2 regions of the Kribbella sp. NPDC020701 genome follow, and region 1 is predicted to be linked to the other one. Evidence: riboswitches for the same ligand, from Rfam matches in the RefSeq annotation. Region 1 holds a riboswitch; the other holds the start of a gene.
What was found. A riboswitch is a leader RNA that binds a small molecule or an ion and turns the genes downstream of it on or off. The one in region 1 is predicted to bind glycine.
Positions count from the first base shown of each region.

Region 2: linked by a shared signal. The riboswitch ahead of ACZ3HV_RS09665 (L-serine ammonia-lyase) and the one ahead of gcvP (aminomethyl-transferring glycine dehydrogenase) in region 1 are both predicted to bind glycine.

Region 1 covers NZ_JBVHFT010000001.1:511,086-527,047, forward strand. The annotation lists gene ACZ3HV_RS02340 (DUF881 domain-containing protein) at 1-60, shown strand, start outside; gene gcvH (glycine cleavage system protein GcvH) at 92-472, shown strand; gene ACZ3HV_RS02350 (FHA domain-containing protein) at 630-1,166, shown strand; gene ftsR (transcriptional regulator FtsR) at 1,153-1,836, shown strand; gene ACZ3HV_RS02360 (bifunctional nuclease family protein) at 1,885-2,379, shown strand; gene ACZ3HV_RS02365 (MerR family transcriptional regulator) at 2,588-3,202, shown strand; glycine riboswitch at 3,338-3,427, shown strand; gene gcvP (aminomethyl-transferring glycine dehydrogenase) at 3,510-6,350, shown strand; gene ACZ3HV_RS02375 (serine hydrolase domain-containing protein) at 6,347-7,669, shown strand; gene ACZ3HV_RS02380 (hypothetical protein) at 7,643-8,410, opposite strand; gene ACZ3HV_RS02385 (pyridoxal phosphate-dependent decarboxylase family protein) at 8,587-10,080, shown strand; gene ACZ3HV_RS02390 (IucA/IucC family protein) at 10,267-11,820, shown strand; gene ACZ3HV_RS02395 (GNAT family N-acetyltransferase) at 11,838-12,386, shown strand; gene ACZ3HV_RS02400 (lysine N(6)-hydroxylase/L-ornithine N(5)-oxygenase family protein) at 12,374-13,654, shown strand; gene ACZ3HV_RS02405 (IucA/IucC family protein) at 13,651-15,372, shown strand; gene ACZ3HV_RS02410 (hypothetical protein) at 15,493-15,962, shown strand, end outside.
Region 2 covers NZ_JBVHFT010000003.1:522,062-538,023, forward strand. The annotation lists gene ACZ3HV_RS09645 (hypothetical protein) at 1-460, opposite strand, end outside; gene ACZ3HV_RS09650 (alpha/beta fold hydrolase) at 638-1,318, shown strand; gene ACZ3HV_RS09655 (helix-turn-helix transcriptional regulator) at 1,311-2,141, opposite strand; gene ACZ3HV_RS09660 (SDR family NAD(P)-dependent oxidoreductase) at 2,244-2,951, shown strand; gene ACZ3HV_RS09665 (L-serine ammonia-lyase) at 2,952-4,325, opposite strand; glycine riboswitch at 4,405-4,497, opposite strand; gene ACZ3HV_RS09670 (DUF3817 domain-containing protein) at 4,495-4,848, opposite strand; gene ACZ3HV_RS09675 (alpha/beta hydrolase) at 4,975-6,408, shown strand; gene ACZ3HV_RS09680 (hypothetical protein) at 6,464-6,691, opposite strand; gene ACZ3HV_RS09685 (aminopeptidase P family protein) at 6,884-8,314, opposite strand; gene ACZ3HV_RS09690 (GntR family transcriptional regulator) at 8,403-9,128, opposite strand; gene ACZ3HV_RS09695 (hydantoinase B/oxoprolinase family protein) at 9,258-12,851, shown strand; gene ACZ3HV_RS09700 (UBP-type zinc finger domain-containing protein) at 12,982-13,326, shown strand; gene ACZ3HV_RS09705 (proline racemase family protein) at 13,330-14,331, opposite strand; gene ACZ3HV_RS09710 (dihydrodipicolinate synthase family protein) at 14,328-15,230, opposite strand; gene ACZ3HV_RS09715 (FAD-dependent oxidoreductase) at 15,227-15,962, opposite strand, start outside.

The sequences.
Region 1 (15,962 bases):
GCCTTGCACGCGCCGGAGGAGCATCGCTACGCTCGCCCGGCGCCCAGCCCGACCAAGTAGGCCAGACGTTCCCAGCAGAAAGAGGACCGAGGTGTACCCCGAAGACCTGAAGTACACGGCCGAGCACGAGTGGGTGAAGGCCGGCGAGGGCCCGGTGCGGGTCGGTATCACCGACTTCGCGCAGGACGCGCTCGGTGACATCGTGTACGTGCAGCTGCCCGAGGTGGGCAGCGCGGTGCGGGCCGGCGACGCCTGTGGCGAGCTGGAGTCGACCAAGAGCGTCAGCGACCTGTTCGCGCCGGTCAACGGCACCGTGACCGCCGTCAACGAGGCGCTCGCCGACCAGCCGGACCTGGTCAACAGCGACCCGTACGGCGAGGGCTGGCTGCTCGACATCGAGCTCGAGGACACCGCCGAGGTGGAGGCGCTGATGGACGCCGAGACCTACCAGGGACAGCTCGACCAGAGCTGAGCGTCACCGGCCGGCAACGGGCTTGGCCGGGACTGATAGGTTGGCCGGACCTCAACCGCTGGTCGAGGGTTGAGGTCCGCGAATCTGCGTCCACACTTGTTCACACGGGGTCATTCGAGAACGTCGCCGGACCGCCGGCGATCGGGAGGATCACAGCATGCCGTTCTGCAACCAGTGCGGGCACGAGAACTCCGAGGGCAGCCGGTTCTGCTCGCAGTGCGGAGCGATGCTTCCTGGCGCGGACCGCCCGGCGGCAGCCCCGGCGGCCCCGCCGGCGACTCCTGGTGTCACCGACACCGCGATGCTGACCCCGATCGGTGTGGAGCCCGAGCCCGAGCGCACCGGCGAGCCGCTGTCGGTGGAGGACGAGGCCGCGGTCGGCGCGCTGCCGGCCGGGTCCGCACTGCTGATCGTCCAGCGCGGCCCGAACGCGGGCAGCCGGTTCCTGCTCGACGTCGACGTGGTCACCGCCGGCCGGCACCCGGACAGCGACATCTTCCTCGACGACGTGACGGTGTCCCGCCGGCACGCCGAGTTCCGCCGGGACGCGAACGGCGTGAAGGTCCGCGATGTCGGCAGCCTCAACGGCACCTACGTGAACCGGGACCGGATCGACGAGGTCCGGCTGACCAACGGCGACGAGGTCCAGATCGGCAAGTACCGGTTGGTGTACTACGCCAGTGGCCAAGCCTGATCCGGCCATCGAGGGCCGCGGCATCGGAGCGGTGCTGCAGCTGCTGCAGGCTGAGTTCGCGGACGTCACCATCTCCAAGATCCGCTTCCTCGAGGCCGAGGGACTGGTGACACCGGCGCGGACCGCGTCGGGCTACCGGAAGTTCAGCGCCGCGGACGTCGAGCGGCTGCGGTACGTGCTGACCGCGCAGCGTGACCACTATCTGCCGCTGAAGGTGATCAAGGAACACCTCGGTGCGATCGACCGCGGTCTGCGTCCGGCGGCCGGTGGCCCACCGGTCGCCCCGAGTTCGTTGCCGCAGACCCCGGGGCAGCCGGCGCCGGTGGACTTCGGTGCCGACGGCATCGAGCTGAAGCTGACCCGGGCGGAGCTGCGCGCGGCCGCGGGGATTTCGGCGGAGCTGCTGGACCAGTTGGAGAGCCACGGCCTGGTGGTGGCCCGTGGCAACCACTACGGCGGGGACGCGATCGTCGTCGCCCGAGTGGCCGCGGAGTTCGCGCCGTACGGGATCGAGCCGCGGCACCTGCGGCAGTTCCGTACGGCGGCCGATCGCGAGGTCGGCCTGATCGAGCAGGTCACCGGGCCCCGCCGTACCGAGCAGACCGAGGAGCTGGCCGCGCTGGCCGTCCGGTTGCACACGGCGCTGGTGCGTTCCCGGCTGCCCCGCTAGCCACCCCGAGGGCCTACCAGGACGAACACCTCGGAGTAGGCTGAAGGTGTGCGCGAAGTCGACGTGGTCGGAGTCCGGGTAGAGATGCCCTCGAGTCAGCCGATCGTGCTGCTCCGGGAGGTCGGCGGAGAGCGTTACCTGCCGATCTGGATCGGCGCGGCCGAGGCGAGTGCGATCGCGTTCGCCCAGCAGGGCATGGAGCCACCCCGGCCCCTGACCCACGACCTGTTCGCCGAGACGATCCGCGTGCTCGGGCACACGCTCAGTCAGGTCCGGATCGTGAACCTGACCGACGGCGTGTTCGAAGCGATCCTGGTCTTCGACGACAAGACCGAGATCTCCGCGCGGCCGTCGGACTCGATCGCCCTGGCGCTGCGCACCGGGACACCGGTGTTCTGCACCGAGGAGATCCTGGCCGAGGCCGGCATCCCGGTTCCGGACAGTGAGGACACCGGCGCCGACGAGGTGGAGGAGGAAGAAGAGGTCGAGCGCTTCCGCGAGTTCCTCGACCAGGTGACTCCGGAGGATTTCGACAAGAGCTGACGTCCGGGAGGTGCGGCGGGAGCGGTCAGCCGACCGGCGTGGTACAAGACCAGATAGGTAACGATTCGGGCGGCGGTCGCGACACGCTCTCCGCTCGGCGCGGTTGTCGTTGACCCTCCCAGGTCGGCGGCTTACCTTGAAGGAGTTGTGGGGTGTTGTCACTCCACGGATGTGACCCGTTCCAGTCGGTACCCAGGGAGGCTCAGGCGTGACACGCACCGGCGACACGGATCTGACGGCGCAGTCGACGTCCGAAGCACGCGCCGAGGCGGCGGCCGCCGCCGGCGTTCAGGGTCTGCTCTTCGACGACGACCTGCGGCCGATGCCGGAGGACGTCGGGTTCCGTGGTCCGACGGCGTGCGCCGCGGCCGGGATCACCTACCGTCAGCTCGACTACTGGGCCCGTACCGGCCTGGTCTCCCCGTCCGTGCGCCCGGCGACCGGCTCCGGCACGCAGCGGTTGTACGGTTTCCGTGACGTCCTGTTGCTCAAAGTGATCAAGCGGCTGCTCGACGCCGGCATCTCACTGCAGCAGATCCGGACCGCGATCGCCCACCTGAGCAAGCAGGGCATCGACGACCTGACCCAGATCACGCTGATGAGCGACGGTGCCTCGGTCTACATGTGCACCTCGCCGGACGAGGTGATCGATCTGCTGGCCGGTGGCCAGGGCGTGTTCGGGATCGCCCTCGGTGGTGTCTGGCGCGAGGTCGAGGGTTCGCTGTCGGAGCTGCCGACCGAGCGTGCCGACGGCCACGAGGACGGCGACGGCCACGGCAACGACGAACTCGCCGCCCGCCGCCGCGCCCGCATGACCGGCTGACCTGTTCTTCACCCTGTGCGCCCACTCACCGCCAACGCGCTACGCGGTGTGTGGGCCACTTCGTTGTTACCCCTCGACGCTCGCGGGCTGCTGCCCGAACTGTTCGGGGATTCCTGGTAGCCTCGGGGCAGCCGTACACAGCACTCGGGAGAGACCCGTTCATCCGGGCGCCGAAGGGGCAATTCCTCCCCGGAACCTCTCAGGCCCATGGACCGAGTGCCACAGGCGACTCTGGAGCGCCCCCGCGTGAGCTGGGCGTGACAGAGGGGGAGGCGACCGGAAGCACTGTCAGCAACGGAGCCTCTAGATGAACAACTCACCCCAGCTCTCGGCGACCTTCGCCGACCGGCACATCGGACCCCGCCCGGACGAGATCGCCCGGATGGTCCAGCTTCTCGGGTACGACGACGTCGACGCGCTGGTGGATGCCGCGGTGCCGGCGTCCATCCGGTCCGCCGAGGCGCTCCGGCTACCCGAACCGGCCTCCGAGGTCGACGCTCTCACCGAGCTGCGCCAGCTGGCCGCTCGCAACACCGTGGCCACCTCGATGATCGGCCAGGGGTACTACGGCACCTTCACGCCGTCGGTCATCGTCCGGCGCCTCGTCGAGAACCCGGCCTGGTACACCGCGTACACGCCGTACCAGCCGGAGATCTCCCAGGGCCGGCTCGAGGCGCTGCTGAACTTCCAGACCGCCGTCTCCGACCTGACCGGTCTGCCGACCGCCAACGCGTCGCTGCTGGACGAGGGCACCGCGGCGGCCGAGGCGATGACGCTGGCGCACCGGTCGAACAAGAAGAGCAAGTCCGACCGCTTCCTGGTCGACGCCGACTGCTTCGCGCAGACCATCGCCGTGGTCCAGACCCGCGCCGAGGCGCTGGGCATCGAGGTCGTCGTCGCCGACACGACCGACGGTCTGCCCGAGGGTGACTTCTTCGGCTTCCTGGTGCAGTACCCCGGCTCCGGTGGTGTCGTCCGTGACCTCAAGCCGCTGATCGCCGCCGCGCACGAGCGCGACACCCTGGTCGCGGTCGCCTCCGACCTGCTCGCACTGACGGTGCTCGAGGCCCCGGGTGAGTCCGGCGCCGACATCGTGATCGGGTCCTCGCAGCGCTTCGGCGTACCGCTGTTCTACGGCGGTCCGCACGCCGGCTTCATGTCCGTCCGGACCGGTCTCGAGCGGTCGTTGCCGGGTCGCCTCGTCGGCGTCTCGGTCGACGCCGACGGCGCACCGGCGTACCGGCTGGCGCTGCAGACCCGCGAGCAGCACATCCGTCGCGAGAAGGCGACCTCCAACATCTGTACGGCGCAGGTCCTGCTGGCCGTGGTCGCGTCGATGTACGCCGTCTACCACGGGCCCGACGGCTTGCAGGCGATCGCCGAGCGGGTCCACGGGTACGCCGGCAAGCTGGCCGCGTCCCTGCGCGCGGGTGGTGTCGAGGTTGTGCACGCCGACTTCTTCGACACCGTGCTCGCCCGGGTTCCCGGCCAGGCCGCGGACGTCGTCGACGCCGCCCGGCAGAACGGCATCTGGCTCCGGCAGGTCGACGCGGACCACGTCGGCATCTCCTGTGACGAGAAGACCGATGTCGCCGCGCTGACCCGGGTCTGCCAGTCCTTCGGCGTCCGGTACGACGGTTCGCTCGACGCGCCCGCGGTGGCCGTCCCGCGGACGACGGACTACCTGACGCATCCGGTGTTCAACACGCATCGGTCCGAGACCGCCATGCTGCGGTACCTGCGCAAGCTGTCCGACTACGACTACGCGCTGGACCGCGGGATGATCCCGCTCGGGTCCTGCACGATGAAGCTGAACGCGACCACCGAGATGGAGCCGGTCACCTGGCCGGAGTTCTCCGATGTGCACCCGTTCGCGCCGATCGAGGACGCGGCCGGGTACGTGACGCTGATCGGCCAGCTGGAGCGCTGGCTGGCCGAGGTGACCGGGTACGCGAAGGTCTCGATCCAGCCGAACGCGGGCTCGCAGGGTGAGCTCGCCGGTCTGCTCGCGATCCGCGGGTACCACCACGCGCAGGGCGACTTCGAGCGGAACGTCTGCCTGATCCCGGCGAGTGCGCACGGCACGAACGCCGCCTCCGCGGTGATGGCCGGCATGAAGGTGGTCGTTGTCAAGGGCAACGATGACGGCACGATCGACCTGGACGACCTGCGGGCGAAGGCTTCCGAGCACGCTGCGCACCTCGCGGCGATCATGATCACCTACCCGTCGACGCACGGCGTGTACGAGGAGAGCGTGCGCGAGGTCTGCCAGATCGTCCACGACCACGGCGGCCAGGTGTACGTCGACGGCGCGAACCTGAACGCGCTGCTCGGCCTGGCCAAGCCCGGTGAGTTCGGCGGCGACGTCAGCCATCTGAACCTGCACAAGACGTTCTGCATCCCGCACGGCGGCGGTGGTCCGGGTGTCGGACCGGTGGCCGTGGCCGAGCACCTGGCGCCGTACCTGCCGAACCACCCGCTGCTGGATCAGGCCGGTCCGGAGTCCGGGGTCGGGCCGATCAGCGCCGCGCCGTTCGGTTCCGCCGGTGTGCTGGCGATCTCGTGGGCGTACATCCGGATGATGGGTGCCGAGGGCCTGACGGCCGCCACGAAGGCCGCCGTACTGACCGCGAACTACGTGGCGAAGCGGCTCGAGGGCGCCTTCCCGGTGCTCTACACCGGCGAGAACGGCCTGGTCGCGCACGAGTGCATCCTGGATCTGCGGCCGATGACCAAGGAGACCGGGATCAGCGTCGACGACGTCGCGAAGCGGCTGATCGACTACGGCTTCCACGCGCCGACGATGTCGTTCCCGGTGGCCGGCACGCTGATGGTGGAGCCGACCGAGTCCGAGGATCTCGGTGAGCTCGACCGGTTCTGCGACGCGATGATCGCGATCCGGCACGAGATCGACCGGGTCGCGGCGGGGGAGTGGCCGGCCGCCGACAACCCGCTGGTGAACGCGCCGCACACCGCCGAGTCGGTGATCAACGACAAGTGGGAGCACGCCTACACCCGCGAGGAGGCCGCGTTCCCGCGCTCGGTCGACCGGACCTCCAAGTACTGGCCCCCGGTCCGCCGCATCGACGGCGCCTACGGCGACCGCAACCTCATCTGCTCCTGCCCATCCCCGGAGGCCTTTGAGTGACCCTGGTTCGACCTGATACCGCCGCCGCGCTCTTGGCCGGGATTGCGGCGGCGCAGAGCGAAGGGAAGTTGCCGTCGGTGAATGCCGGCCTGGTCCGGGACGGGGCGCTGGTGTGGACCGGGTCGCGGGGCCAGTTCGCGACCGTCGATGGTGGGGTGCCAGGGCCGGACGTGCAGTACCGGATCGGGTCGATCACCAAGACGCTGACCGCTGTGCTGGTGCTGCAGTGCCGTGACGACGGGTTGCTCGCGCTGAACGATGCCGTGGGCAAGCATCTGCCGGGGATCGCGTTCGGTGATCGGACGATCCGGCACCTGCTCGCGCACAGCGGCGGGATGAACGCCGAGCCCGATGGCCCGTGGTGGGAGCGGAGTCCGGGTGTCACGTTCGACCAGCTGACGGCGGCGATGGACGAGTCGCAGGCCGTGGGTCCGGCCGACCGTCGCCATCACTACTCGAACCTCGGCTACGGACTGCTCGGTGAGATGGTCGCCCGGTTGCGGGGCTCGTCGTGGCTCGAGCTGGTTCAGGAACGCATCCTCGATCCGCTCGAGATGCGTCGTACGACGTACTTCCCGTCGGGGGCGTCCGCACAAGGGTTCTCCGTGCATCCGTTCAGCGGTCAGCTGGTGGAGGAACCGGCGTACGACGCGGGGGCGATGGCGCCGGCCGGGCAGTTGTGGAGCACGATCGAGGACCTGGCGAAGTACGCGATGTTCTTGATCGACCCGGTCTACGAGGTGCTCCACCGGGACACGGTCGAGGAGATGGCGGCACCGATGGCCGCGGATCCACGGGAAGGGCTGACCGCGTCGTACGGACTGGGTCTGCGACTGATTGCCGACGACCCGCACCTGCTGGTCGGGCACACCGGCTCGATGCCCGGCTTCCTGGCCGGCCTGTTCGTCGACCGCGCCCGCCGGCTCGGCGCTGTCACCTTGGGCAACGCCACCTTCGGCCGAGTCGCCTCGTTGCCACCCGACTTGATCGACACGCTGGCCACGTACGAGCCCATCCTGCCGCCCGAGTGGCTGCCTGAGCCTCCGCTGACCCAAGGCTCAGATCTCCTCGGCCACTGGTACTGGGGCAACACCCCGCTCACCATGTCCGTGTCCGCCGGCATCCTCCAACTCGCCGGCGGCCTCACCACCCGCTTCTCCCCGCTGGCGCCCGACCTCTACCAAGGCCGCGACGGCTACCTGGCCGGCGAGAAACTCCGAGTAATCCGCAAGGGCACCACCATCACCCACCTCAACATCGCCACCTTCGTCTTGACCAGGACGCCGTACGGGCTAGGCGATGATCTCGACCAGGCGTAGGCCTTCGGTTGGGCCGGTGACGGACAGTTCCGCGACCTGGCCGATCCCTCTGACGTAGTACTTGTTGTCCAGGACGTCTGGTTCGAGCGCGGTTGTCTCGGCTGTGCGGAGGGCGTGGCGGAAGGTGCCGAGGGGGACGGTCACCTTGGCGTTGCGGCCGACGACCCAGAAGATGTCCTCGGCGTGGCCGGCGTACCACTCCTGGCGGAACTTGCGGCCGAGTTGTGGGTGGGCCTGCATGAAGACCCCGGGCTGCGCGCCGTCGACGCCCGCGTGGAAGCTGCCTTCGCGGCTGACGACGCGACCGCGGCTGTCCAACTCGGCAGTGTCCTCGCCGAAGTACCAGACGTTGCCGCAGCGGTCCTGGGCGTAGTAGTCGCTGGTGCGCTCCTCCAGGACGTTGTTCAGGTAGAGGCGGTCCTCGACGATCCGGGTCCGGACTCCCGCGATCACTCTGGTCCGGGACGTCGTGACGACCAGGTTGAGGGCCTTCTCACCGTCCTTGACGCCGGTGGAGACCAGCGTGCGCCCGGGTTTGAGCGGGAACCACGGGTTGGTCACGTTCGGCGAGAAGTCGTCGGGGTTGATCTTCGGGTGGTAGTGGCTGCCGGGTCCGAACACCGGCAGTTTGCACGTCGACGGGTGGCGGTGGTCCGGGTGCGCGGAGCTTGTGGTGGGGGTGGCGCCGGCGAGCAGGGCGGCGACTGCGAGCAGGACACCGGGCTTCATCCAGCCGATCATGAGCTGTGCTCCTTTCGTTCACGATTCAGCCTGCGACCGAGGCGCTGAACGAGGCCTGAACGGGTGAGGCTCGCCACTGCGGGGGTGGCCGAGTTGACACGATGAGTCAGCGCGGCAAAAGTTAGGGCTGCCTTAGTAAGGCTTGCCTTACTCGACAACTTCTCCTGGGAGTCTGGATGTCGCAGCCCGCGCGTCTGACCGCGCTGCCCACACCCGTTCGCGACCCGTTCGCCGCGCGGTGGCCGCTCGCCTCGACGGTGTCGGATCGTGAGCGTGGACCGTTGCCGCACGGGTCGCCGGCGGAGGTACTGCGGCGTGCGGCGGAGGTCCTGGGCGAGCCGCGAATCCCGTCGACCGGGGTCGGCGAATCCGCGGCGCTGGACCTGATCGCGGGCCTACTCGAGGAGAACGGGATCGACCTGAGCCACCCGCACGCGGCCGCGCACCTGCAGCCGCCGGTGCTGCAGGTCGCGGTGGACGCGGACGCACTGGCGTCGGCGAGCAACGCGTCGATGGACACCTACGACTCCGGTCCCGCGACGCTCGCGATCGAGCAGTGGGTGGTCAAGGCGCTGGCCGGCCTGGCCGGGTTCGGTCCGGCGGCGGACGGCGTACTCACGCCGGGCGGCTCGATCTCGAACCTGCTCGCCGTGCTGATCGCTCGCGACGTCGCGGCCGCCGCTGCGGGAGTCGACGTACGGCGCAATGGCCTGCAGGGACTCGATCGCCCGGTGGTGTTCTGCTCCGAGCTCGCCCACTTCTCGGTCCAGCGAGCCTGCGCCGCCCTCGGGCTCGGTGAGGAGGCCGCGATCACGATCGCCTCCGACAAGAACTTCCGGATGCGCACCGACGTACTGGCCGACGAGCTCGCCAAACCCGGCCGTACGCCGGTCGCGGTGATCGCCACGGCCGGTACGACGGACTTCGGCACGGTGGACCCGATCGCGCCGATCGCCGAGCTGGCCCGACGGTACGGCGCCTGGGTGCACGTGGACGCGGCGTACGGGTTCGGGGCGTTGTTCTCGGATCGGCTCGCGGCGCTGCTCGCGGACCTGCCGCACGCGGACTCGGTCACGCTGGACCTGCACAAGATCGGCTGGCAGCCGGCCGCGACCAGCGTGCTGCTGGTGGCTGACCGGAACCGGTTCGCCGCCTTCGGCCGCTCGGTGGACTACCTGAACCCGGCCGACGACATCGACTCCGGGCTGGACGGTCTGCTCGGCAGGAGCCTGCAGACCACCCGTCGTCCGGATGCGGTCAAGGTCGCCACCACACTGACGGCATACGGGCGGGCCGGACTGGGCACAATGCTCGACACCTGTCACGAGCTCGCGCACGCCGCCGCGGCCCGGGTCGTTGCCGACAGCAACCTTGAGTTGCTGGCGCCGGTGACCCTGACCACGGTGCTGTTCCGGGTCGCCGGGCAGGGGCTGGAGGCGTCCGCGGCGGATGCCCTCCAGGGTGAGGTCCGGCGCCGGTTGCTGACGTCCGGGCGGGTGCTGATCGGCCGGACGAAGCTCCCGGCCCGCGGCGGCCGCCCGGCGGCGGTCGCGTTGAAGCTGACGCTGCTGAACCCGAATGCCACTGCGACGGACATCGAGAATCTGCTCGATCAGGTCGTAGCCACCGGCTTGAACGTGCTGGCGGAAACTGGCGAAGGAGCAGCGTGAGTTCTGTACTTTGGCCGGGCCTTCGGCGCCGGCGTGGTCATGGGGCTTGGTCTCCCGGCCTTCCCTCGTCGCTCCAGTCGCTTCGCTCCCTCCGCTCCTCAGTCCAGGCCGGGAGGCCCCATGACCTCGACAGCGGCTGTTGCACATCTCAATGCGATCCTGCGGTGCTATACGCGGGAGACCGCTGTGCCTGTGGCCGTGGGGACGCTGAGCTTCCAGGTCGGCGACTCGACCGTCACAGCGCGCGTGGAGCACGCGTCGCGGACCGGTTTGCACCAGTTCGCCGATGTGCAGGTCGACGGCGTACCGGCGGTTCCTGAAGACCTGGTCAGGTTGCTGTCCGCGGATGCGGATCCGGTTGAAATCGACGACCTGGCGGCGCGGACCGCGGAGTCTGTGCGCAACGTCGACCTGTTCGTGTCGGCGGCTGACGGTGAACGCGGGCCGGGGCGCTTCCTGGAGTTGGAGCAGGCGTTGCTGCTCGGGCACCTGAATCACCCTGCGCCGAAGAGCCGGGACGGACTGAGCGGTGACGAACTGGCGGCGTACTCGCCGGAGCTCGGTGGCCGCTTCGCACTGCACTGGTTCGAAGCCGATGCCGAGCTGGTGTCGTCGGACCAAGTGGCCGGCGCGCCCTCGCTACAGGGACTGGACGCCGTGCAGTTGATGGGCGCGCTGGCCGGTATCACTCCGTCGGCCGGGCGGATGCTGATCCCGGCCCATCCGTGGCAGGCGGCGTCCGTACTGCAGCGTCCGCGGGTGGCCTCGCTCGTCAAGGCCGGCCGGGTGAAGGCTCTCGGTCCGCAGGGTGCCGAGTGGTACCCGACGTCGAGTCTGCGGACTGTTTTCCACCCGGACCTGCCAGTGATGCTGAAGCTGTCGCTCGGACTGCGCATCACCAACTCCCGGCGCGAGTCGACGCCGACCGAGCTCCGCCGCGGGCTGGAGATCAACCGGCTGCTGGACGCGGCCTACAACGCCGGTACGGCGACCGCGCACCCGCGGTTCACCATCGTCCGCGACCCCGCGTGGGTTGCTCTTGACGAAGGTGGACCAACATTGACTGGTCTTGACGTTGCTGTACGAGAGGTGCCGGCAGATGTCAACAGTTATGCATGTTTGGCCGGTCTTGTTGCGCCGCGTCCGGGTGGTGTCAGTCGTCTGAGCGAGTACGCCGCGGAGGACCCGGCCGGCTGGGTGGCGACGTACATCGACCATGTGTTGATCCCGATGCTGCACCTGTACGCCGAGACCGGCATCGGACTGGAAGCACACCAGCAGAACACCCTCGTCCGGCTGGATGGGCTCGGGCGGATCAAGGGCGGTGCGTATCGCGACAACCAGGGCTACTACCTGGCTTCGTCGTACCTGCGCGGTTTGCTCGGCGTGACCGGCCTGAGCGACTCGACGCTGGCAGTTGTCGATGATCCGATTGTCGACGATCGACTGACCTACTACCTGCTGCACAACCAGGCGCTGGCCGCTGTCGGCTGCCTGGCCGTGGACGGGCTTGCGGACGAGGGCGAGCTGCTGAGCGTGGTGCGCGATCGGCTGACGCTGGCGTTGCCCTTGCTGAAGGCGGCTGGGCCGGATGGCGATCGGCTGGCCCGGCGCTGGCTCGAGGCGGAGACGCTGCCGTGCAAGGCCAACATGATGACCCGGCTGCGCGGCATCGACGAGGTCGTCGCCCCGCTGGATGCGCAGTCGGTCTATCTCGACATCCCGAACCCGCTCCGATGAGGTGTGATACCGGGCCGATGCTCCACCTGGACAACGGTTTCGACCTCCGCCCGGCCGGTGCCGAGGATGCCGGCAGGATCGCGTTGTGGATGGCGCAGCCGCACATCAGGCAGTGGTGGCACCAGGACTGGTCGGTGGAGCGCTGGGCGCAGGAGATCACCCGGCAGGCGGTGGGGGAGCACTCGGTGCCGTGCGTGGCCGCGGTCGACGCGGAGGACTTCGGGTACGTCGAGTTGTACCGAGTACGGCACGACCGGTTGGCGGAGTACTACGCCAGCGACGAGCACGACTGGGGAGTGCACGTCGCCATCGGTGACCTCACCAGGGTCGGACGCGGGCTCGGGCGCCAACTGCTGCGTGCGCTCGCGGATGCGGTGCTGCGGGCCGATCCGGCCTGTCAGCGAGTCGTGGCCGAGCCGGACCTCGAGAACACGCCGTCCGTCCGTGCGTTCGTCGCGGCCGGCTTCGTCCAGCAAGGGGAGCTGCAGTTGCCCGACAAGAGAGCACTACTGATGGTTCGCACCCGGACCATGCAGGAATCGGGAGGCATGACATGTACGACGTGATCGCGATCGGCTGCGGCCCGTTCAACCTCGGGCTGGCTGCGCTGGCGTCCGGTGTGGACGACGTACAACTCGCTGTGCTGGACAGCCGGCCCGAGTTCACCTGGCACCGCGGGCTGATGTTCGACGACGCGATGCTGCAGGTGTCTTTCCTGGCGGACCTGGTCAGCCTGGTGGAGCCGGCGCATCCGTTGTCGTTCCTGTCGTATCTGCGGGACAACGACCGGCTGTACCAGTTCTATGTACGGGAGAAGTTCCATCCGACGCGGCGCGAGTACGAGACGTACCTGCGCTGGTGTGCGGCGCAGCTGGACTCACTGCACTTCGGCCACCACGTGCGGGACGCTGTGTGGACCGGCTCTGCGTTCGAGCTCACTGTGGAGCGCGGCGACGTCGTGGAGACGTTCGAGACCCGGCATCTGGTCGTTGGAGTGGGCACTGAGCCCGCTGTTCCGGCTGCACTGGCCGGACTGCCCGAGGAGCGGTTCCTGCACTCCGCGGACTACCTGTTCCGGCGGGAGGACCTGCTACGGACCGGTCGGGTCACGGTCGTCGGGTCCGGCCAGTCCGGTGCGGAGTGTGCTCTCGACCTGCTGCGCGCCAACGCCGACGGTGGGCCTGCAGTGTCGTGGCTGACCCGGACTCCGTCGTTCACACCGCTGGACTACTCGAAGCTCGTGCTGGAGATGACGACACCGTCGTACGTCGACTACTTCCACGCACTGGACGAGGCGGCCCGCGACAAGTTGGTCAAGGAGCAGTGGCGGCACTACAAGGGCATCTCGTCGGACACCCTCGATGACATCCACGACGTGCTCTACCAGCGCGATCTGAGTGCTGCGCCCGTCGCACCGGTCGAGCTGCAGGTCGGCGTGGCCGTGGTGTCCGCGGTGGCTCGTGCAGACGGTGTCGAGCTGACGCTGCAGCACTCCGACAGCGGCAGGACGTTCCAGCACCACTGCGACGCCGTGGTGGCGGCCACCGGCTACCGCAACCGCACGCTGCCCTTTCTGACGTCGGTGGAGGATCGGATCACGCGTGACGCCGCGGGGCGTTGGGTGATCAACCGGGACCACAGTGTTCACGCGGACGACGAACTCGCGGGCCGGATCTTCGTGGCGAACGCGGATCTGCACAGCCATGGTGTCGCTGCTCCGGACCTGGGCATCGGGGCGATCCGCAATGCGGGCATCCTGAACAGCGTGGCCGGGCGTGAGGTGTTCCGCTTGCCCAAGTCCACGGCCTTCACGACCTTCGCCATCCCCGGATGAATCACTGGGATCGCTGTTCGGCAGAGCTGCTGGCGAAGCTGATCTCGCAGTTCTGCACGGAGAACCTGCTGCAGCCTGTCGACAATCGCCTGGACTTGGGTGAGGTGTCATACACCTTCGAGGCGACCCGTGGCGCGTTTGGCAGCTGGCGGGTCGCAGTCGACTCGGTACGCCGTACCACGGCCGGCATCCTCGGGAACGACGAGAGTGAGGTCGCGACCGACCCAGTGCAGTTCCTCGTCGACGCGGCCGGCGTACTGGGGCTGGACGGGTCAACCGTGGCTGGCTATGTCGCGGAGTTGACCAGCACGCTGGCGGCCGACGTACGGATGGCTTCCAGTGCTGTGCCGGCTTCTGAGCTGTTGGAGCTGCACCACAGCCGGTTGGAAGGGCATCTGACCGGTCATCCGTTGCTGGTGGCCAACAAGGGCCGACTAGGGTTTTCTGCGGAGGACAGTCTGCGCTATACGCCGGAGGCACGGACTCCGCTGCGCTTGGTGTGGCTCGCCGTACGGCGTGGGCTTGCAGAGTTCCGCGGTACGCCGGACTTGTCGGAGCACTCGGTGGTCGGGCGTGAGCTGGGCCCATCGGTGTTGGAGGAGTTCCGCGGTCAGCTAGTCGATCCGGACTCGTATGTATGGCTTCCGTGTCACCCGTGGCAGTTGGACCACGTCGTACGAACGCAGTGGGCGCGTGAGCTGGCCACGGGGGAGATCGTCGTACTGGGGGAAGGGCCGGACGAGTACCTGCCCACGCAGTCGATCCGGACGATGGTGAACATCTCCTCACCCCTGCGATACCAGGTGAAGCTGCCCCTCAAGATCCTCAACACCTCGGTCTACCGCGGCATCCCCGAACACTGCACCCTCGCGGCTCCGATGATCACCCAGTGGCTCCGCGGCCTCTGGTACCGCGACGAGGTCTTCGCCCGCCTGGGCACGGAGTTGCTGGGCGAAGTCGCCTCCGTCACCGTCCGCCACCCACAACTCTCCACCGCCCCCGGCATCCCTTACCAATGGACGGAAACCCTAGGCTGCATCTGGCGCGACCCCGTCGACCCTCGCCTGCGGGAAGGCGAGACCGTCTGGCCCCTTGCCGCCGTCCTCCACCCCGGCCTGACCGAGGCCTTTGTCACCCGCTCCGGCGCCGAGGCCGCCACCTGGATCAGCCACCTCCTAGCCACCCTCCTCCGCCCCCTACTCCATCTCATGCACCACTACGGCATCACCGTGAACCCCCACGGCGAAAACCTAGTCATCATCTGCACCCCCGAAGGCCTCCCGTCCCGCCTGGTCATCAAAGACCTGGTCGACGACATCAACATCTCCACCACCCCCATCCTTGCCCGAGGCCCCGAACCCGACTCCCACCACCGAGTCCTCCCACGCAAGCCGTGGCACATCCTCCGCCAATATCTGGTAGACGCCCTCCTCCTAGGAGTCCTCAACCCCCTAGCCGACCTCAACCTCATCCCCGCCGAAACCTTCTGGGGCCTGGCCCGAGGCGAAGTCGACCTCTACACCACCACCCACCCCGAGTACGCCGACCGCCTGTCCGCCACCGCCCTCACCGCCGAAACCTTCGCCCGCTACCCCCTGAACGGCTACCGCCTGACCCTCGGCTACGCAGACCTGGCCACCCGCCCGCCAATCCCCACCACCGGCACGATCCCGAATCCGTTGTCGAATGCACATCCCATCCGCCCCGAATGCCCTTGATAGTCGAGCCCTCCATGCCTCGGGCATCAGATCGCGTTTCCCTGGGTAGAAATCCAGAGAGGCAACACGATTCTGTGAGCTGACGCGAAGATTGGCGCCGGCTCGCCAGGAGGGGGATCGATGCAGAGCCTGCTGCTTCTCTCATCCGACAACCTGAGCCAACTGCCGGTCACTCCCGAGGGAGCCTTCTACCCGGCGACGTCGGACTCTGCTCACTTGCCCAAACAGGACGGCCGCGACGCCGCGAACCGTTGGATCACGGCGGCGCGACGCCTGGCACTCCATCCCAGCTTCGAGAATTCGTACTTCCTCCGCGTCGCCACCCTCGAGACCCAGCGAGGCAAGGAAGTGCGATTCGACGAGACGGGGCGGCTCCGGACGGTCGACGGGTTGTCCCTCCGAGTCGTCGCGTCCATCTACGGCAAGGAGTATGCACCGGATGCGGAATTCAAGCTCACCTGCACGACAGACGGCACCAATGTTCGAGTCGCGTCAGAGGATGTCTGTCAAACGACTGCACCAATTGGCGTTACGGCAATGTGTCGACCGCGACGGTTTCATCAGGCGTCGCCGGGGAGAAACAGACTGGT
Region 2 (15,962 bases), on a different contig from region 1:
TGGTGCTGGTGGGTGGGGTTTGGGTGGTGACCGGGGTCGTGGGGTCGAACTGGTCGACGATCTGGGTCGTCGGGTTGCCCGGGGTGGCCGTCGACCAGGAGGTGGTGCCGGGTGGGACCGGTGCGGTGGTGGCGCCGGCGCCGGGGACGGTTGCTGTGGGCAACGCGGTCGGCGACGTGGTCGGGGTCGCCCCGGGGGCGGGCGTGCTGCCGCGCGGGATGGCCGGGACGTTCTGCGTCGGCTGACTGGGTTCGAGGCCGGCGACCGGGCTGGCCGGGTCGGGGCCGCCGCCGGGGAGCGGCAGGAACGACGCGCCGATCCGCGGTCCGCCGAGGAAGGCGACGAACGCGAGGACGAGGTACAGCAGCAGCAGTACGCCGGCACCGGTGGCGACCTGACGAAGGCGCCGAGGGTCCTGCCAAGGCGGGCGGGCGGGTGCCGTGGCAGCGAACTGTTTCACGGTCCCGGAGAGTATCGGTTGAACCAGCGCTTGAAACAGCCCTTGGAAGAAATTCCACGCTAGATCGCAACTATTGGATACTCCGATACCTTCTACGCGACCGTAGGAATGCAGCGAGTTAGCTGATGGCGCGCCTACTTCTCTGCACTGGGGATCCTCGTATGTCAGCCTGCTCCCATGGCTTTTCTGGTGCTGCTGCACGGCCTCGGTGCCAACGGACGAGTCTGGGATGCCTGGCCGCAACCGCGGTTCGCCCCCGATCTCCCCGGTCACGGCACGGCTGCCGCGCTCCCGTCGTACAGCTTCGGTGAAATGGCCGCGGCGGTGGCGGAGAGATTGGAGGTACGGCGCGATCTCGTCGTACTCGGGCATTCACTGGGTGGCGTGATCGCACTCGAGCTGGCGAATGGACGGTACGGCGTCGACGTCAGCCGGGTCGTCGCACTCGGGGTCAAGGTGACCTGGTCCGACGACGACCTGGGACGGGCGGCCGCTTTGGCACAGAAGCCGGTCGCCTGGTTCGACGATCGCGCGGAGGCCGCGACCCGATTCCTCAAGATCTCCGGTCTGCAAGGACTTGCCGACCCGGCGGACGCAGTCGTCGATCACGGCCTCCTGGAGGTCGACGGCCGGTGGCGACTCGCGATGGATCCAGGCACCTTCGGCGTCGGCGCACCGGACATGCCGACACTCATCGCCGAGAGCAAGGCCGAGGTGATCCTCGCTCGCGGCGAGCGAGACCCGATGAACACCGACGCCGAGCTCCACGCCCTGCACGACCAGGCCGTCACCCTGACCGGTCTCGGTCACAACGCGCAGGTCGAGGACCCGGAGGCCGTCGCAGCGCTGATCAGGTGAGGGCTTGGAGCCCGATGACCGACAGCAGGCGGAGTTTCTCGGCCGCCTCGGTGTTCGGGGCAGTCGTGTAGACGACCATACGGAGATCGCTACCGGGCACCGTCAGTACGTCGCAGTCCACCACGAGGGAGCCGAGGTCCGGGTGGTTGATGGTCTTCTGCTCGGTCTGATGGAAGCCGACGACGGGCTGATCCCAGAGCTGGGCGAAGTCGTCGTACCCGGCGCGAAGGTCGTCGATCAGCACCCCGAGTTCCGGGTCGTGCGGATAGCGGGTGACGGATGCGCGCAGGTCCGTCACCATCGCGACCCGGAAGCTCTGCCGCTGCTCGGACGTCTGCACCACGCGGTCCCCCGGCGCCGCGTAGTGCCGCCAGAGGATGTTGCGCCACCGGCCCTGCCACTCGGACGGGTCCCCGATCAGCGCCGCGAAGAGCGGATTCCAGGTGATCACAGTCCAAGCCGCGTCGCACACGCAGAGCGGTGCGCCTTCCAGTTGGTCGACGACCCGCTGCACGCCAGGCGGGATGTACGCCGAGATCCGGCCGGGTGACGGTTCCACCTGCCCCGCGAGTACGAACAGATGGTTGCGTTCGGCATCGGACAGCCGGAGCGCCCGGGCCAGCGCGGTCAGCACCTGCACCGACGGCGAGTCCGAGCGGCCTTGCTCGAGCCGGACGATGTAGTCGACCGAGAGCCCGGCGAGGTGCGCCAGTTCCTCCCGCCGCAGCCCCGGCGCGCGACGCTTCCCGCCGGCAGGCAGACCGACCGCGTCCGGCGTCATCCGATCGCGCCACGCGTGCAGTGTCCGGCCCAGCTCGCTCACACCCCCAGTATCCCGTCCGCCGGCCGCGACAGCCTGGTACTGCCATTCCCTAGGACACCGTGGGTACTACCTGCTCGACAGCCGCGACGAGAAGGTGAAGACATGACCACGACACTGATCACCGGGGCGAACAAGGGCCTCGGCTACGAAACCGCCCGTCGGCTGATCGAGGCCGGACATACCGTCTACATCGGCGCCCGTGACCCGCAGCGCGGCAAGCAGGCTGCCTCCGACCTCGGCGCGCAGTACCTCCCACTCGACGTCACCGACGAGGAGTCCGTCGACGCGGCGGCCGAGCAGTTGGCGACAGCGGCCGGCCGCCTCGACGTACTGATCAACAACGCCGGCATCCCGGGCCCGCGCAAGGAGGCCCGCGACCTCACGGCCGATGACTTCCACCAGGTTTTCGACCTCAACGTGTACGGCCCGGTCCGGATGATCCGCCGGTTCCTGCCGTTGCTCGAGCGCAGCGACAACCCGGTCATCGTGAACGTCTCCAGCGGGCTCGGCTCGATCGCGACCGCCGTCGCCCCGGAGGCTCAGTCGACCGCCGTGCCCGTCTGGGTGCCGGCTCCGGCGTACGGCGCCTCCAAGGCGGCCCTCAACATGCTGACGGTCCAGTACGCGCGTCAGCTGCCCGGCCTGCGGATCAACACCGTCGACCCCGGCTACACCGCGACCGACTTCAACGGCCGCAGCGGCTACCAGACCGTCGAGGAGGGTGCCGACATCATCGTCCGGCTCGCGACCATCGACCAGGACGGTCCGACCGCGGAGTACCTGAGCCTGCACGGAACCGTGCCCTGGTGATCAGCACTCGATGACGTTGACGGCGAGACCGCCGCGAGAAGTCTCCTTGTACTTGATCTTCATGTCCGCGCCGGTCTCGCGCATCGTCTTGATCACCTTGTCGAGGGTGACCACGTGGACGCCGTCGCCGTGCATCGCCATCCGGGCCGCGTTGATCGCCTTCACCGACGCCATCGCGTTCCGCTCGATGCACGGGATCTGCACCAGCCCGCCGACCGGGTCGCAGGTCAGGCCGAGGTTGTGTTCCATCGCGATCTCGGCCGCGTTCTCGACCTGGAGCGGCGTACCACCGAGCACCTCGCACAACGCGGCCGCGGCCATCGAGCAGGCGGACCCGACCTCGCCCTGGCAGCCGACCTCGGCACCGGAGATCGACGCGTTCTCCTTGTAGAGCACGCCGATCGCGCCGGCGGTGAGCAGGAACCGGACCGCCCCGTCCTCACTGGCACCGGGCACGAACCGGCGGTAGTAGTGCAGTACGGCGGGAATGATGCCGGCGGCACCGTTCGTCGGTGCGGTGACGATCCGGCCACCGGACGCGTTCTGCTCGTTCACCGCGAGGGCGAACAGGTTGACCCAGTCCATCACCTTCAACGGATCGACCGACCAGGGATCCTGCGTGAGCTTGGTGTACAGCGCGCGCGCCCGGCGCGGCACCTTCAAGCCGCCCGGCAGGATGCCCTCGGTCTCACAACCCTCGCGGACACAGTCCTGCATGACCTGCCAGATGTGCAGCAGTCCGGCCCGGATCTCTTCCTCGGTCCGCCAGGCCAGCTCGTTCGCGAGCATCACCTCGCTGATCGACAGCTGCGACTCCCGGCACCGGTCGAGCAACTCCGCACCAGTGGTGAACGGATACTTCAATGGGGTCGTGTCCGGCACGATCCGATCGCCCGCGGCCGCGTTCTCGTCGACCACGAACCCGCCGCCGACCGAGTAGTACGTGCGTTCCCGCAGCACCTGGCCGTCGGACCCGCGCGCCACGAACGTCATCCCGTTCGGGTGGTAGGGCAGCGCCTTGCGCCGGTGCATGGTCAGGTCGGTGTTCTCGTCGAACGCGATCTCGTGCGTACCGGCCAACCGCAGCCGGCCGAGCTCGCGGATCGTCTCGACCCGGGCGTCCACAGCGTGCGTGACGACGGTCTCGGGGTCCTCGCCTTCGAGCCCGAGCAGGACCGCCTTGTTACTACCGTGACCGTGCCCGGTCGCACCGAGCGAACCGAAGAGCTGCGCCTCGACGGTTGCCGTCGCGGCCAGCAGGCCGGCGTCGGCCAGACCGAGCGCGAACGTACGGGCGGCGCGCATCGGGCCCACGGTGTGGGAGCTCGAAGGGCCGATCCCGATGCTGAACAGATCGAAGACGCTGATCGCCATCGTGTGGAGGTTCCTTCCGGTCGCCGTTGACCGTTTGGTGTCCTCCCCGCTCTGTCAGGCCGTTGCCTTCCAGAGATGCCTCGCCCGTGCGGTGAAGGTGCCTGAGAGATTCTTGGGGAGAGTTGCTCCTACGGCGCCTGGGTCACGCCCAGGTCTCTCCCGCACGGGTTCATGCGGCTGTTGAATTGACTGACGGTGTGGACGGTACGGCGCTCCGACCGGCAACGTCAATCCGGCCGGTCCGCACGGCCCAGATCTCGAAGAACCAGGTGAACAGCGGGGGAACACTCGCCGCCAGCGCGGCCAGCGTCACCGGCCACGACCACCGCAACGGCCCGCGCACGATCAGCACTGTGACCACGTAGACGACGAAGATGCCGCCGTGGATCGGGCCGAAGATCTTCACCCCGATCTCGTTGTCGGACAGCACGTACTTGAACAGCATTCCGATCAGCAATCCGGTCCACGAGATCGCCTCGGCGATCGCCACCGTCCGGAACCACACCGCGTGCTTGGTAGTCATCAGCGACCGACCCTAACAAGTCCCCCAAGCCGCACCCGGGGTCCGCCGGGGGCTCGTCCCCGATGCGGCCGAGCAAACGGTTGCCGAGGATCGAGGAAGCTTCCCCAGACACAGGAGATTTCCTTGATGAGATCGAGAGAGCTTCTCAGGACCACCGCGTGGGGTGTGGTCCTGGGACTGACGGCGGCCGGCCTCGCGACGCTTCCGGCGTCGGCCGCCGTACCCAGGCCGGCGGGAGTGCAGTGGTCGGACTGCAAGCCCGAAGGCAAGGACGACCCGGCCGAGGTGAAGGGCTCGCAGTGCGCGACCCTGCGGGTGCCAGTCGACTGGCGCGACCCCGGCGGACCGACGTTCGGCCTCGCGATCGCCCGCCGTACGGCGAAGTCCCCGAGCGAGCGTGTCGGCGTGCTGGTGTTCGGCCCGGGTGGTCCCGGTGACTCCGGCGTCGACCGGATCAAGACCGGCATCAGCCGGTTCAGCCCGACGCTGCAGGATCGCTTCGACATCGTCAGCTTCGACCCGCGCGGGATCGCCCGCAGCAACCCGGTGCTGTGCTCCGCCGCCCTGCTGTCCCAGCAGCCGTCGCCGTTGATGAAGAGCCAGGCCGACTTCGACGCGACCGTCCGCTACAACCGCACGCTGGCCGCCGACTGCCGCGAGCACACCGGACCGCTCTACGACCACATCGACACCTGGCAGTCGGTGCGCGACATGGACGCCATCCGGAAGGCACTCGGCGAATCGCAGATCTCGTTCCACGGCTCGTCGTACGGGACGATGCTCGGCGCGCAGTACGCCGAGACCTACCCGCGTCGTACGCGCGCAGTCGTTCTGGAGAGCGTGCTCGACCACAGCTCCCCGACCGCACGCACGTTCCTCGACGAGCAGGCGGCGCCGGTGCAGGACTCGTTCGACGAGTTCGTGAAATGGTGCGACCAGGCAACGACCTGTGCGCTGCACGGCCGCGACATCCGCGCACTCTGGGCAGACCTGCTGAAGGTCTCCACCGATCCGTTCAAGCTGAGCTTCCAGGTGTTCCGGCTGCTCTACGACCCGGAATGGCGCAAGCTGGCGGACACCCTGAAGACACTCGATGAGAGCAAACAGGCCTCAGTGCCGACCGGGCTGGTGAACAACACGCTGGCGCCGTTCTGCCAGGACTGGAACCTGCCGGTGCGGAACTACCGCGAGTTCGCCGGCCTCGTCGACCGCGTCGGCCGGAACAACCCGGACATGAGGTACCCGGGCCAGCTGATGGCCGTCACGAACTGCCTCGGCGCACCGAAGGCGAACAATCCGCAGCACACGCTGAAGGTCCGCGACCTGAAGACCCCGGTCCTGCTGGCCAACGCGATCCACGACCCGGCCACCGGCTACAACTGGGCCCAGAGCGTGGAGCGCCAGCTCGGGAGGTACGGCGTACTCCTGACGTACGAGGGCTGGGGACACGGAAGCTACAACTCGAGTCCCTGCATGCAGTCGACGATCGACGCCTACCTGGTCTCGCGTCAGGTGCCGAAGCGCGCTACCAGCTGTCCCGCCGTACCACCGGTGGGTTGAGGAAGACCCGGGGCCGGCGCTCCCAACTAGCACCGGCCCCGGTGTCGATGTGACCTCAGACCGGTACGCCGATCACGTCCAGCACGCGGTCGAGGTGATCACCATGGACCAGCCGGCTCGACAGCATGCGGAGTTCGGCGCAAGCGGTCTCGAGTGCCTGCGTCTGCGATCGGCAATGGTCGACGTACCAGAACGGATCGTCGGGTTGCGGATCGTCGGCATCGTCGATGTCGGCGTACCAGTGCTGATCTCCGTAGTGGACTACTCGCACCCGCAGATTCATGATGACTACTCCCCGTGCCCAGGGATCCTGGGTCCCCCATGGCCCCAGTTCGGCCGCCTCGGCCCCGGCGCATGGACGCGGCCCCCCACTGCCACGCGCCGGGCCGAGCTCGACCCTCCCCCGCTCGCTACATCGGAGCAGGGGGCATCGGTGTTACTGCTTGTGACGGGTTAATTTTCCGTCAGCGCGCGGTCACCGGCCGTCGAGGTGCGACCGGGTCCACCGCTCGAGGCCGTCGGTCGTGATCGGCAGGTCCTCGGTGAGGATCTCCAGCCGGTCGGAGTGCACGACGACGTTGTCCTCGATCCGGATGCCGATCCCGCGCAGCTCCGGCGGCACGGTCTCGTCGTTCGGGTGGAAGTACAGCCCCGGCTCGACCGCGAGCGCCATGCCCGCCTCGATGGTGCCGGCGAAGTACGCCTCCGGCCGGGACGCGTCGCAGTCGTGCACGTCGAGGCCGATGTAGTGGCCCGTCCCGCAGACGATGTACCGCCGGTGCTGCTGCCCGTCCGGGCCGAGCAGCTCGTCGATCGACACGTCGTCCAGCAGACCCCAGTCCTTCAGGCCTTCGGCCAGCACGCGCAGAGCCTCGTACTGGAAGGCACGGTACGGCGCTCCCACCTTGACGGCCTCCAGGGACGCGAGTTGCGCCTTGTGCACGAGGTCGTGCACCTGCCGCTGGGCGGCGGTGTACTCACCGGTGGCCGGGAAGGTCCGGGTCACGTCGGCGGTGTAGAGCGTGCGCGTCTCGACGCCCGCGTCCAGCAGGATCACATCGCCCTCGTTCACCGGGCCGTCGTTGCGGACCCAGTGCAGCACCGGCGCGTGGTTGCCAGCCGCAACGATCGAGGCGTACCCGACGCCGTTGCCCGCGGTCCGCGCGCGCCGGTCGAAGGTGCCCTGCAGCCACCGCTCGCCGCCGCCCCGGATCGCCTCGGGCAGCTCGCGGGCGACATCGCCGAAGGCGAGCACGCTGGCCGCGACGGCCTCGCGCAGCTGGTCCAGCTCCCAGTCGTCCTTGATCCGGCGCAGCTCGGCCAGCGTCTGGCGCAGCGAGTTCCCGTCGGTCGGCGAGGTCCGGACCAACGCATCCAGCATCGGCTCGACGCCAGGCGTCGACAGCATGAACGGGACCGCGCCACGCACGGCCGCCGGCAGCTCCTCGATCGGACGGCACGCGATCTGCAGCGCGTCCGACCAGTCCTTGAGCCCCGGCACCGGGCCGATCCACAGCTCGCCGTCGCGCGCGTTGGCGAAGAAGTCCGCCTCGTCCGGCCCTGCGGTCTCCCGCAGGTACAGCGTCGCTTCACCATCGGCCGACAGCACGAGTACGGCGCCTTCGGCCTGGCAGCCGGTCAGCCAGACGAAGTCGCTGTCGGCGCGGAACTGGAAGTCGGTGTCGTTCGAGCGCACCGGCGCCCGCCCGGCCGCGAGCGCGATCCGCCGGCCCGGCAGCGCGGCGGAGAGCTTCCGCCGGTGCGCGGCGGCGGCCTCGGCCAGCCCCTCCGGCAGCGTCACCGACCGGTCCACGGGCCCCCAGCCACGCGAGATGAACTCCCGGAAACCTTTGGCGTCGATGGGGCGGTAGGACTTCGGCGTCTCTTCGGTCCGGTCGTCGGTCATGAGCTGAGCTCCCCTTTGCAGCTGACGGTCACAGTTCATCAACTCAGGTCCGCGGGGGGCGGCGCAAGCCCTTAAGGAATCTCGTGGATCAACTGGCCCGGAACGCCTCCAGCAGACCGCGCTCAGAGTCGACCAGGTACTGATGCAGGTCAGCCGCCGCCTCGTCGTACTTGCGCGCATCGAGCAGCTCGAACAGCTCACGGTTCCGCGTGATGTACGGCTCGTGCAACTCACGCGGCGTCGCGATCACCTGGAAGACAAGCCGCAACTCGGCCAGCAGCCGCCCGGTCATCGCATCCATTCGGGTACTGTCGGCCAGACCGATCAGGTGCTCGTGGAACCGCATGTTCGCCGTCCCGACGGCCGGCCAGCGCTCCGCGAGCGCGGCCGCCTCTGCGGCTTCGACATCGTCCTGCAGTGGCTCGAGCCGGCTCGCCGGCAGCTCCGGATCCCGGTCCACCAGACCACGGACGACGTCGACCTCGAGCACCCGGCGGAGGCGGTACAGGTCGACCACGTCCCGCTCGTCCAACTCGGGGACGAACACGCCGCGATGCAGCTTGTAGACCAGCAGCCCTTCGTGGGTGAGCAGCCGGAAGGCTTCGCGCAACGTGTTGCGGCTGACCTCCAGCACCTCGGTCAGCTCGATCTCGGATAGCTGGGCACCCGGGGGCAGCGCACCTTCGGTGATGCTGCGGCGCAGGATGTCCGCGGCCCGCTCGGCCGAACTGCTGCGGTCCAGCCGCGCGACATCGGCGGCAACCGACCGCAACCACGCCTGCCGGGGCGTGTCGTCGGCCTCACCGGTGCTCATCTCCGCATCATCCCGCAATCAGGCCAGTCAGTGAAAGTTTGGTGGAGCAACCCTCTTGCAGGATTGTTGAACAATCCTTAGTGTCGGTCTCACCACCACAACGGGCTGTCCAGAAAGGCGGTAAGGGCTATGGCGCGGAAGTGGGAGTTCTGGATCGACCGTGGCGGCACCTTCACCGACGTCGTCGCGCGGCGCCCGGATGGAACCCTGGTGACGCACAAGCTCCTGTCCGAAAACCCGGAGCGCTACCGGGACGCCGCCGTCGAGGGCATCCGCCGGCTGCTCGCGGTGCCGGCCGGCGAACGGATCCCCGCCGAGCGCATCGAGGTCGTCAAGATGGGCACGACGGTGGCGACCAACGCGTTACTCGAACGCGACGGCGAGCCCACCGTGCTCGTCATCACCAAGGGCTTCCGCGATGCGCTACGGATCGCCTATCAGAACCGCCCGCGAATCTTCGCCCGCGAGATCGTGCTGCCGGAGCTCGTCTACTCGGCGGTAATCGAGGCGGACGAACGGGTGGCCGCAGACGGCAAGGTTCTGGTCCCGCTCGACGAACACGCCGTCACCGAGGACCTGCGGCGTGCGTACGACGACGGCCTGCGATCGGTCGCCGTAGTGTCGCTGCACGGCTATCGCTATCCGCGGCATGAAGCGGTGATCGGCGAGATCGCCCGCCGGGTCGGCTTCACCCAGATCTCGCTGTCGCACGAGTGCAGCCCGCTGATGAAGGTGGTCTCGAGGGGCGACACGACCGTGGTCGATGCCTACCTCTCCCCGATCCTGCGCCGGTACGTCGATCAGGTGGCATCCGAACTGGACGGTGTCCGGCTGATGTTCATGCAGTCGAACGGCGGGCTCACCGAAGCGCACGCGTTCCGTGGCAAGGACGCGATCCTGTCCGGACCCGCGGGCGGTGTGGTCGGAATGGCGCGGACCACGACGGCTGCCGGGTTCGACCGGGTGATCGGCTTCGACATGGGTGGCACGTCGACCGATGTGTCGCACTACGCCGGCGAGTTCGAACGCCAGCTGGAAACGCTTGTCGCCGGGGTGCGGATGCGCGCGCCGATGATGAGCATCCACACAGTGGCGGCGGGCGGCGGCTCGATCCTGACCTTCGACGGGAGCCGCTACCGGGTCGGTCCCGGATCGGCGGGCGCGGATCCAGGCCCCGCGTCGTACCGTAAGCGAGGTCCGCTCACGGTCACGGATGCGAACGTGATGCTCGGCCGGGTGCAGCCGGGTTTCTTCCCGGCCGTGTTCGGCGAGAACGGCGACCAGCGGCTCGACTCAGACGTCGTACGGCGGAAGTTCGCGGAGCTCGCCACCGTGATCGGGGACGGACGGGCTCCGGAGGAGGTCGCGGCAGGCTTCGCCGACATCGCCGTCGCGAACATGGCGAACGCGATCAAGAAGATCTCGGTGCAACGCGGGTACGACGTCACCCGGTACGTCCTGGCGACGTTCGGCGGAGCAGGCGGCCAGCACGCCTGCGCGGTCGCTGACGCGCTGGGCATGACACAGGTGCTCATCCACCCGCTCGCAGGCGTGCTCTCGGCGTACGGCATGGGTGTCGCCGACGTCGCCGCCCTGCGCGAGCGGGCGGTCGAGACGACACTGAGCGACGCCGTACTCCCGGAGCTCGCGCGGGTCCTCGACGAACTGACCGAGGACGCCGGGCGTGAGCTCGACGGCGAAGGCATCCCGGCCGAGCGGATCACCGCGATCCGTCGCGCGCTGCTGCGCTACGACGGCACCGACACCGCTGTCGCCGTGTCTGTCGGCGAGGTGGACGAGATGGTGGCGGAGTTCGAGGCCACCTACCGGCGACGGTTCTCCTTCCTGATGGCGGACCGGCCGATCGTCGTCGAGGCCGTGTCGCTCGAGCTGCTCGGCGCCGCCGGAACCGGCGACGACAACTGGATCCGCCCGGTGCGACAGGGTGGCGAGTTGCTCGCCGTGGCCCGGGTACCGATGTTCTCAGCCGGCTCGTGGGTCGACGTCGACCTCTATCAGCGCGACGACATCGTCCCCGGCGACCGGGTGGACGGACCGGCGGTCATCGCCGAGGCCAACGCGACCACGGTGGTCGAAGCCGGCTGGCGGGCCGGCGTCAACGATCTCGGCCACTTGCTGCTCAACCGGGTGGCGGCACGACCGGTTCGGCAGGGGATCGGGACCGAGGTCGACCCGGTGATGCTGGAGATCTTCAACAACCTGTTCATGTCGATCGCCGAGCAGATGGGCGTGCGGCTGCAGAGCACGTCACAGTCGGTGAACATCAAGGAGCGGCTGGACTTCTCCTGCGCGCTGTTCGACGCCGAGGGCAACCTGATCGCGAACGCGCCGCACATCCCGGTCCACCTCGGCTCGATGGGCGAGAGCATCAAGATGGTCATCGCCGCGAACGCCGGCCGGATGGCGCCGGGCGACACGTACGTGCTCAACAACCCCTACCGCGGCGGCACCCACTTGCCCGACATCACCGTGGTGACCCCGGTCTTCGACCGGGCTGGTAAGGACATCTTGTTCTACGTCGCGTCCCGCGGCCACCACGCGGAGATCGGTGGCATCACGCCTGGTTCGATGCCGGCGAACAGCACCCGCATCGAGCAGGAAGGGGTGCTGATCGACAACTGGCTGCTGGTCTCGGGCGGCGCGTTGCGAGAGCGCGAAACCATCGAGCTGCTACGCACCGCGACGTACCCATCGCGCAACCCCGCGACGAACATCGCCGACCTGCGGGCCCAGGTCGCGGCCAACGAGAAGGGGGTCGAGGAGCTGCGGGCGATGGTCGACCACTTCGGCCTCGATGTCGTGTCGGCGTACATGGAACACGTGCGCCGCAACGCTGCCGAGGCGGTCCAGCGGATCATCCCGACGCTCCAGGACGGCAGCTACAGCTATCAGCTCGACTCGGGCGCGCGGATCGAGGTAGCGGTCCGGATGGACGCTTCTGCGCGGACGGCGGAGATCGACTTCACCGGAACCTCCGCACAACAGCCCGGCAACGGCAACGCGCCGTCCTCGGTGGTGATGGCCGCGGTCCTCTACGTCTTCCGCACCCTGGTGGACGACGAGATCCCACTGAACTCGGGCTGCCTGGAACCGCTGCGGGTGATCATCCCACCGGGAACGATGCTGTCACCGGAGTACCCCGCGGCGGTTGCCGCTGGCAACGTCGAGATCTCACAGGCCGTCACCGGCGCCCTCTACGCCGCCCTCGGCGTCCAGGCCGAGGGCTCTGGGACGATGAACAACGTGACGTTCGGCAACGACCGGCACCAGTACTACGAGACCGTCGGCAGTGGAGCCGGCGCGGGCGAAGGCTTCGCGGGGTCCGACGTCGTCCAGACCCACATGACGAACTCACGGCTGACAGATCCGGAAGTACTGGAGTGGCGTTACCCGGTACGGCTGGAGAGCTTCGAGATTCGCGCCGGCAGCGGTGGTGCGGGCCGCTGGCGCGGCGGCAACGGCGGCCATCGCCGGATACGGTTCCTGGAGCCGATGACCGTGAGCACATTGGCCAGTCACCGCCGCGTGCCGCCGTACGGCATGGCTGGTGGCCTGCCCGGCGGCCTCGGCCGCCAGTGGATCGAGCGCACGGACGGCTCCGTCACACAGATGGCCGGCAACGATTCGCTCTCCGTGGCCGCCGGCGACGTACTCGTACTCGAGACCCCTGGCGGTGGCGGCTACGGCGAACCTGCCGACTGACTCGTCAACCGGAGTTCCCAGCCCGCACCCCCACCATCCCACGACGGACACCGATCTCGTGCACCCGTCGGGCCGCGCGGCGGAGTGGTGTTGCTTGTCCGGGAGGCTGGGGCGCGCAAGGATGGCGGCTATGACGGATATTCCGGGGATCGACGCGACGGTCCCACCGAGCGGGAACGGCTGTGCGGATTGTCTCCAGGCGGACGGCTGGTGGTTCCACCTCCGCCGTTGCGCCCAGTGCGGCCACATCGGCTGCTGCGACTCGTCCCCGGCCCAGCACGCCTCCGCCCACTCGGCCTCGACCGGCCACCCGATCGTCCGCAGCTTCGAGCCTGGCGAGGACTGGTTCTGGCACTACGGCGAGTCCCAGTACTATGACGGCCCCGAGCTCGCCCCGCCGGAGTCCCGCCCGGAAGACCAGCCTGTCCCCGGCGGCAACGTCCCCGACGACTGGCGCACCAAACTCCACCGCTGACGGCTAGAGCACGAAGCCGGTTGGGAACGGGTCGTCGGGGTCGAGCAGGTAGTTGGCGGTGCCGGTGATCCAGGCTCGGCCGGTGACCGTGGGGATGACGGCTGGGCGGTCGCCGACGAGGGTTTCTTCGACTAGGCGGCCGGTGAAGCGGGTGCCTATGAAGGACTCGTTGACGAAGTCGGTGTTCAGGGGGAGCTCGCCGCGGGCGTGGAGTTGGGCCATTCGGGCTGACGTGCCGGTACCGCAGGGTGAGCGGTCGAACCAGCCGGGGTGGATCGCCATCGCGTTGCGGGAGTGCGCGCCGTCGAAGCCCGGTGCGGTGAACTGCACGTGTTTGCACCCGTTGATCCCCGGATCGAGGGAATGCACTGGGCGGTCGGTTGCGTTGATCGCGTCCATGATGTCCAGGCCGGCCTCGAGGATGCGGTCCTTCTCGGCTCGGTCGAACGGGATCCCGAGCTGCTCCAGCGGCAGGATCGCGTAGAAGTTGCCGCCGTACGCGAGGTCGTAGGTCACCGTCCCGAGTCCCGGCACGTCCACCGTCGCATCCAGGGCATGGCTGTACGACGGGACGTTCCGCAGCGTGACGTGTTCCGCGCGACCGTTGCTCACGGCAACGTCGACGACGACCAGACCGGCCGGGGTGTCGAGCCGGACGACTGTGGTCGGCTCGGTCACCTCGACCATGCCGGACTCGACCAGTACGGTCGCGACGCCGATCGTGCCGTGACCGCACATCGGCAGGCAGCCGGAGACCTCGATGTACAGCACGCCCCAGTCCGCGTCGGACCGGGTCGGCGGCTGCAGGATCGCGCCACTCATCGCCGCGTGACCGCGCGGCTCGTTCATCAGGAACAACCGCAGGTCGTCGTTGTGCTTGACGAAGTACTCGCGCCGCTCGGCCATCGTCGCACCCGGGACGACGCCGACCCCGCCAGTGACGACGCGGGTCGGCATCCCCTCGGTGTGCGAGTCGATCGCGCTGATCGTCCGGATGGACCTCATCGCAGTGATTCCACGGCTTTCTTCATGTCCTGCTCCAGTTGGGCGACGTGCTCGGGGACCAGCGGCCCGCGCGGCGGGCGGCACGGACCGCCGTACCGGCCGACGTAGTCCATGCCGTACTTGATCGCCTGGACGAACTCGGTCCGCGAGTCCCACCGGAAGGCGGCGACCAGCGGCTCGTACAGCGCCCGGGCCTCTTCCAGCTTGCCTTGTACGGCGAGGTCGAACAACCGGACCGATTCCTTCGGGAACACGTTCGGGAACCCGGCGAACCAGCCGGTCGCGCCCATCAGCAGCGCCTCGAGCGTCAGGTCGTCCGCACCGGCGATGACGGCCAACTCCGGCGCCAGCTCGCGGATCTCGAGGATCCGGCGGATGTCACCGGAGAACTCCTTCACCGCGACCACGTTCTCGATCTGCGCGATCTCGGCCAGCAGATCCGGGGTCAGGTCGACCTTGGTGTCATGCGGGTTGTTGTAGACCATCACCGGCAGGCCGGCCTTCGCGACCTCGGTGAAGTGGTGGATCACCTCGCCGCGGTTCGCGCGGTACATGGTCGGCGGCAGGCAGAGTACGCCGTCCGCACCGTCCTCACCCGCCTTCTCCGCCCACGCCCGCGCCTGGTGCGCGCCGACGCCGTGGACACCGACGACCACCACGCCGTCGTCGCCGACGGCCTCGATCGCGGTCCGCGCGACGGCTCGGCGCTCGTCGTCGGTCAACGACGAGTACTCCCCCAGCGAGCCGTTCGGTCCGACACCGCGGCAGCCGTTGTCGATCAGCCAGCGGCAATGCTCGGCGAACTTGTCCAGATCGGGCCGCAACCCCGCCGGCGCCGACGCGTCCTCGACGTACGGCAACGCGGTGGCGACGATCACGCCGTCCAACTTCTCGCTCACAGCTCCTCCTGAGCCTCAGCCAGATCCCGCAACCTCACAGGTACGGCGATCGGTCGTTTCATGCTTGGTCTTGGTACGTCGTTCTGTCCGGCAACCAACTCGGCGACGGTGCGCGAACACACCCGCCCCTGGCACAACCCGAGCCCTGCCCGGCTGCTGAGCCTCAATCCCCGTCCGTCCCCCACACCGCGGTCGGCAACCGCCTCCTCGATCTCCCCGCGGCTCACTTCTTCACACCTACAGACGAGCGTGTCCGCCCGACTCCAGTCCCGCCATCCCTCCCGCACGGGGTAAGCCTTCGCAAGAGCCGCCGCAAACCGCCGCCCCTTCACCACAGCCGCCCGCGCACCGTCGTCGGAGGCGGTCCGGCCTGTGGCCGGGGGCGCGGTAGACGCCGGGCTGACTGGCAGTTCCGGGTTGGGGCGTGGGGAGCGGGCATGCTGGGCTGCTGCGGCGCCGGCTACTCGACCCTCGGCTGTGGAGAGGGCTGCGCCGCCTATGCCGGTTAATTCGCCTGCGGCGAAGACGCCGGGGGTGGTGGTTTGCTGGTCGGCGTTGACGACTACGGCTGGGCCGCCGTCGGGCCCGGTGGTGAGGTCGCAGCGGGCGGAGACTGCTAGTTCCAGTTGGGCGGTGAAGCCGAAGCCCAGGCAGACGGCGTCGACCTCGACGCGGCGTTCGGAGGCTGGGATGGGGCGCCAGTCCTCGTCTAGGCGGGCGATGGTGACGGCT